One region of the Rhodoferax sp. BAB1 genome, then DNA from elsewhere that is predicted to be linked to it. Evidence: predicted binding sites of a transcription regulator. Region 1 holds the regulator's gene; the other holds the start of a gene.
What was found. The regulator HrcA, encoded in region 1, represses chaperone genes, less so after heat shock. The targets are predictions, from matches to a motif close to TTAGCACTCNNNNNNNNNGAGTGCTAA.
Positions count from the first base shown of each region.

Region 2: groES (co-chaperone GroES) is a predicted target of HrcA. The motif match lies at 1,557-1,583, and genes of this name have one in related genera.

Region 1 is NZ_CP054424.1:397,004-400,408, reverse strand. It holds gene HTY51_RS02030 (alpha/beta hydrolase) at 1-212, shown strand, start outside; gene HTY51_RS02025 (hypothetical protein) at 289-1,293, shown strand; tRNA gene HTY51_RS02020 (tRNA-Ile) at 1,350-1,426, opposite strand; gene hrcA (heat-inducible transcriptional repressor HrcA) at 1,451-2,455, opposite strand; gene HTY51_RS02010 (NAD kinase) at 2,484-3,386, shown strand; gene recN (DNA repair protein RecN) at 3,383-3,405, shown strand, end outside.
Region 2 is NZ_CP054424.1:2,853,731-2,857,135, reverse strand. It holds gene groL (chaperonin GroEL) at 1-1,117, opposite strand, end outside; gene groES (co-chaperone GroES) at 1,178-1,468, opposite strand; gene HTY51_RS13740 (sialidase family protein) at 1,779-2,864, shown strand; gene HTY51_RS13735 (hypothetical protein) at 2,874-3,405, shown strand, end outside.

The sequences.
Region 1 (3,405 bases):
TCGAAGCCATGCCCGCGCAGGACATGCATCATTTTCGTTTTGCCCTCTACCCCAACGGCTATCACATGCTGCAGCGTGACCTGCAGCGGGCTGTCGTCTGGGACGATGTCGTGACATGGGCCCTCTATACTGACCGGCCCTTGCCCTCACGGGTGGAGCGCAGCAGGGACGACGCACTCACCGAGCTGCGACAGCTTGCCACCAAACTTTAACCAACCACGGGAGACTGTCTTGAATTCTGGAAAAACCTGGATTGAATTGCTGGGCTTGGGACGGGTTTTAAGCGCCGTGCTGCTGCTGGCCGCGCTGGCCGGCTGCGCGACGACACCGCAGACGACCACCTACATGATCCAGTCGAACGTGCCCGACATCGATGTCTACAAGGGACCGTCACCCGACAAAATGGCCTTCTACATCAAGGCGCCGTTTTATGAAGTGGCCTACGCCTCGAAATACTGGTCCAACCAGTATTTCATGGCCAGGAAGCCGGGTTATCACGACTCTGAAATCATCCAGCAACCCACTTCGGCCTGGGGCACCCCGGTGAACCTCCACTTCTTCATGCGCCCGAAGCCGGTCGGCACCGCCGCGGAGTTCGCGCCCTATGCAGCGCGCGGCACCGTCGAAGCCGGCGATGAGTTCCTGAAAGCCTACCCGGAGACACCGATCCGTAGCGAGGTGTATGCCCACATGGCCTCGCAGCTTCCCAAGGACAACCAGGCGCGCGATGCAGCGCTGGAGCGACTGCTGGGGATGTATCCCGGCTTCTCCGACAACCTGACCGTATCGGAGCGTCTGTCATGGACCGGTCCGCAAGGTCTGCGCGTCAGGGACATCCAGCAACAGGCCAAAAGCCCCGCCAGCATCACGACGGTCGAGAAACGGATACTGGCCAGCAGCGCCATGTACAAGGACTTCAGCTCGGAAGAACTCAAGATCCTGAAGCAGATGCGGGTTCATGATCGCCTGGTCGCCGCGATGCAACGCAGCACCCAGGCCTCCCGGGAAGCGACCGCCAAGGCCGAGGCGAGCGCCAGGGCTGCGCAAGCAGCCGCACAAGCCGAGGCCGAGGCGAGCAGGCAGCGTGCCGCTGCTGCCGCAGCCGCTGCGGCAGCAGCGCAACCGGTGGCCGCCACGGCACCCAGCGCAGACAACATGCCGACCGAATGCGTCCAGCTGGTGGCCGCCTACAAGGCCTGCGACCGGACCGGGGGCTTCTTCGCCATGGCTTGCCGCATGACTGCCGACAGCCAATTCAAGTGCCCCATTCCTGCAACGCAACTGCTACGCTAGGGCCGGATACAGTGGACGTGGACCGGACGTTTGACCGCCGTTCTCCTCTGTACAAATGGTAGGGCGTGCTGGGCTCGAACCAGCGACCAAGGGATTATGAGTCCCCTGCTCTAACCAACTGAGCTAACGCCCCGACCGAAGGCGTGATTGTAAGGGCCTACTTGTGGTGGCTCAGGGCATTGCCCAGCAGCTTGGACGTGATGTCCACGATCTGGATCATGCGCTCGTAGGGCATGCGCGTGGGGCCGATCACGCCCAGCGTGCCCACCACCTGGCCATCCACCTCGTAGGGGGCGCTGACCACGGAGAGTTCCTCGAAGGGCACCACCTGGCTTTCGCCGCCGATGAAGATGCGCACCCCCTCGGCCTGGCCGGCGATGTCCAGCAGGCGCATCAACTGCGCCTTCTGCTCGAACAGGTCGAACGCCCGGCGCAGGTGGCCCATGTCGCTGGAAAAATCGGAGACGGCCAGCAGGTTGCGCTCACCGGAGATCACCACCTCGTCCTGCGGCTGCGTCATGGCCTCGGTGCCCACGGTCACGGCGGCCTGCATCAACTTGGCGATCTCCCCGCGCAGTGTGTCCACCTCGCCCTGCAGGCGCTCGCGCACCTGCTCCAGCGTCAGGCCCATGTAGTGGGCGTTGAGGTAGTTGGAGGCCTCGACCAGCTGCGAAGGCGAATAATCGGTCTCGGTGAAGATGACGCGGTTCTGCACGTCGCCCTCGGGCGAAACCAGGATGACCAGGATACGGCGTTCGCCCAGGCGCAGGAACTCGATGTGGCGAAACACCGAGGAGCGACGCGGCGACATGACCACACCGACGAACTGCGAGAGCGAGGACAGCAGGTTGGCGGCGCTGGAGATGACCTTCTGCGGCTGGTCCGGCACCAGGCTGGGTGCGGTGATCTGCTCGCGCTGGGCGGTGAGCATGGTGTCGACGAAAAGGCGATAACCACGCGCCGTGGGCACGCGCCCGGCCGAGGTGTGCGGGCTGGCAATCAGGCCCAGCTCCTCCAGGTCGGACATCACGTTGCGGATGGTCGCCGGGGACAGCTCCAGACCGGAGGCACGCGAGAGCGTACGCGAGCCGACGGGTTGCCCTTCGGCAATGTAGCGTTCCACCAGCGTTTTGAGCAACAACTTGGCGCGGTCATCGAGCATGGGATCATTTTAATGATGTAATTTGCGAATGAACTCCAGATTCCGCCAGGTGGCCCTGATTGGCAAGTACCAGACCGTCGCCGGCGGTAGCCAGGGCAGCCGCGCGCGCCCGGCGCTGGCCGACATTGCCGCCTTCCTGCAAACGCAGGGTTGCGCCGTGGTGGTGGAAGAGCAGACCGCGACCAATGCCGGCCTGGAGGGCTACCCGGTGCTGGATCTGGCCGCCATAGCCCAGCAGTGCGACCTGGGCCTGGTGGTGGGCGGCGACGGCACCATGCTGGGCATCAGCCGCAAGCTGGCCAGTTCCGGCGTGCCGCTGATCGGCATCAACCACGGCCGCCTGGGTTTCATGACCGACATCCCCTTCGGCAGCTTCGAGACCGTGCTGCCGCCCATGCTGCAGGGCGAATACGAAGAGGAGCAGCGCCAGCTCATGCACGCCCGCGTGCTGCGCCAGGGCAACTGCGTGTTCGATACCCTGGCCATGAACGACGTGGTGGTGCACCGGGGCAACTCCTCGGGCATGGTGGAGCTGCGCGTCGAGGTGGACGGCCACTTCGTGGCCAACCAGCGCGCCGATGGCCTCATCATCGCCACCCCGACCGGCTCCACGGCCTACTCGCTGTCAGCCGGCGGCCCCATCCTGCATCCGGCGATCGCCGGCTGGGTGCTGGCGCCGATCGCGCCGCATACCCTGTCCAACCGCCCCATCGTGCTGTCCAGCCAGTCCGAGGTGGCCATCGAGATCGCTTCGGATCGCGAAGCCATTGCCAACTTCGACATGCAGTCCCTGTCTGCGCTGCACCACGGCGACCGTATCATCGTGCGCCGCTCGGAGCACAGCGTGCGTTTCCTGCACCCGCGCGGCTGGAGTTATTTCGACACCCTGCGGCAAAAGCTGCACTGGAATGAGGGAGTGGCCGGCTTGTGAGCCTCAAACGCATCGTCCT
Region 2 (3,405 bases), 1.4 Mb from region 1:
CCAGCTTGGCCACGCGCTCTTGCAGCTTCTCGCGGTCGTAGTCGCTGGTGGCTTCTTCGATTTGCACGCGCACTTGCTTGACGCGGGCTTCGATGTCAGCGGCAGCGCCGTTGCCGTCGATGATGATGGTGTTTTCCTTGCCCACCTCGATGCGCTTGGCCTGGCCCAGATCGGCCAGGGTCACCTTCTCGAGGGTCAGGCCCACTTCTTCAGCGATGACCTTGCCGCCGGTCAGGATGGCGATGTCTTCCAGCATGGCCTTGCGACGGTCGCCGAAGCCCGGAGCCTTGACGGCCACGACCTTCAGGATGCCGCGGATGGTGTTGACCACCAGAGTCGCCAGGGCTTCGCCCTCGACGTCCTCGGCAATGATCAGCAGCGGCCGGCCGGCCTTGGCAACCTGCTCCAGCGTGGGCAGCAGGTCACGGATGTTGGACACCTTCTTGTCGTACAGCAGCACGAAGGGGTTGTCCAGCAGGGCGGCCTGCTTCTCGGGGTTGTTGATGAAGTAGGGCGACAGGTAACCACGGTCGAACTGCATGCCCTCGACGACGTCGAGTTCGTTCTGCAGGGACTTGCCGTCTTCCACGGTGATCACGCCTTCCTTGCCGACCTTGTCCATGGCATTGGCGATGATCTCGCCGATGCTGACGTCGCTGTTGGCGGAGATGGAGCCGACCTGGGCGATCTCCTTGGAGGTGGTGGTGGGCTTGGAAGCCTTCTTCAGCTGCTCGATCAGGGCCGTCACGGCCTTGTCGATGCCGCGCTTCAGGTCCATGGGGTTCATGCCGGCGGCCACGTACTTCATGCCTTCGCGCACGATGGCCTGGGCCAGCACGGTGGCGGTGGTGGTGCCGTCACCGGCGTTGTCGCTGGTCTTGGAAGCAACTTCCTTGACCATCTGCGCGCCCATGTTCTGCAGCTTGTCCTTCAGTTCGATTTCCTTGGCCACGGACACACCGTCCTTGGTCACGGTGGGGGCGCCGAAAGAGCGCTCGAGCACCACGTTACGGCCCTTGGGGCCCAGGGTTACCTTGACCGCGTTGGCCAGGATGTTCACGCCTTCGACCATGCGGGCACGTGCTTCACCGCCGAAAATTACGTCTTTAGCTGCCATGTGTATTACTCCAGATTCAAGTTCAAACGATTAAGTCGGATGGATCAATCGCGTTGCGATTTACTTCTCGACAACAGCAAACAGGTCTTCTTCCTTCATGACCAGCAGTTCGTCGCCGCCGACCTTGACGGTCTGGCCGCTGTACTTGCCGAACAGGACGCGGTCGCCGACCTTGACGTTCATGGCGATGATCTCGCCCTTGTCGTTCTTGCGGCCGGGGCCCACAGCCAGGACTTCGCCCTGGTCCGGCTTCTCGGCGGCGCTGTCGGGGATGACGATGCCGGAGGCGGTCTTGGTTTCGTTTTCAACGCGCTTGACAATCACGCGATCGGCCAGAGGACGCAGTTTCATCAGGTATCTCCTACAGTTAGAAACAGGGTTAGCAAAATAAGCGAGCACCAAAAGTTAGTGCTCATTAACTTGTCTTGAACTCGAGGTGTTAGCACTCGAATCCAACGAGTGCTAATCATAAGGCTTTTTTGCCCTGTTTCAAGATCGGCCGCCTGGGGGGGGGCGGAGGGGATTCGCTACACTGCGGGGCTGCTTCCTCCCGACAACGTTCCGTTTTCCACGCTTATTCGTGACTGATACGTCGAATCCCAGGCCTGCAAGACCGCGTCTCAGCTACTGGCTGCTTGCCCTGGCCCTCGGCTTGGCCGTCATGGCCGTGGATCTGTGGTGGTGCGGGGGGGCATTGCCAGCGGCACAAGCCGTCCGGCCGGTGGCGGGCGCACCGGCACCGGCGCTGCTGGCCCTGAAGGCGGCCGGCCGTATTCCCATGCCGCCGAACACGCCCGCAGCCCATGCCAGCTCCTTGCTGGCCATGCCGGCGGGCCATGCGGCGGCCGTGCAGGCCTACTGGTTTGCCGGTTCCCGCGAAAGCGGGGCGGACGTACAGATTGCCTTTTCCCAGTTCGAGCGCGCCACCCAGCAGTGGACTCCGGCCACTTATGTGGTGAATCGGCACGCTGCCGCCGCGCAATTGGGCCATGGCCTGCGGCGCATCGGTAACCCGGTGGCCTGGCGCGATGGCCAGGGGCGTACCCATCTGTTTGTGGTGGCCACGGGCCTGGGCGGCTGGGCGGCCGGGCGTATCCTGCATTTGCGCCAGGACGCTGCGCAACAGCCTTTTGTGCCGCTGCGCACCTTGCCCCTGTCCTGGCTTTGGAACACCAGCCACCTGGTGCGCGCCATGCCCTTGCCGCTGGCTGATGGCGGCATGGTCCTGCCGGTGTATTTCGAAATCGGTGTGAAGTACCCCGTGGCCCTGCGCTTTGATGCGGCCGGTGAGTTTCGCGGTTTGACGCGCATGTCGCAGCGCCGCGACCTGCTGCAACCCACCTTGCTCGCACGCAGCGAGACCGAATGGCTGGCCCTGCTGCGCGACAACCGCACGGACCGAAAGCTGCGCGCGGTGCAGACTAGCGACGGCGGGCGCAGCTGGTTGGACCTGCCCGACCCCGGACCCGCCAACCCCGACGCTGCCGTGGCGGGCCTGGCGCTGCGGCCTGAGCTGATGTTCCTGGCGCATAACCCGCGCGCCGAATCCCGGGCGCAACTGGTGTTGAGCCAGTCGCGCGATGGCCTGGAGTGGACGGTGCTGGAAACGCTGGCACAGGCCCCGGCGGGCAGCGAGATGTCCTACCCCTCCATGGCCTGGGCCGACGATAGCCTATGGGTCAGTTACACCGAGCAACGCCAGGCGATTGCCTGGCAGCGCTACATTTTTGTGCCGGTGGCACCCTAGGACCGGTTGATGGAACTGAGTCAGCTGTCCACTGCCCTGCTGTCAACGCAGGTGAGTGCATTGCCCGCCCCGCTGGCGGGTCGTCTCTACCTGGGGCTGGCCTGGGGACTGGTGCTGGCCGTCCTGGCGCTCGTGCTGCTGCGCCACCGCGGGCTGAACCCGATGGGCCTACAGCGCTGGCTGCCGCCGCTCCTGCTGCTCTGCTGCCTGCTGCCCGGCGGGCTGTCGCCCGCCTTCTGGCTGGGCCTGGCGTTTCGTGCACCGAGCGGCTTGCTGGCGCTGTTGTGCGCCTGGGTGCTGTTGCGATACTACCGACCGCAGACACCGGGTGCCAGTGGGTTCGAGAGCTTGCGTTTCGGGACGCCGGCCCTGGTTCTGCTGGGCTGGGCCCTGCTGCTCGACACTTTTGCCCTGTTGCCGCTGAGCCTGTATGCATGGGGTTTTGCACCGCTGACGCTGGGGGCGCTGGTGCTGCTGGCCTGTCTGCCGTGGCTGCTGCGCGGCAACGCAACCCTGTCCGGTCTGCTGGTGACTGCGCTGT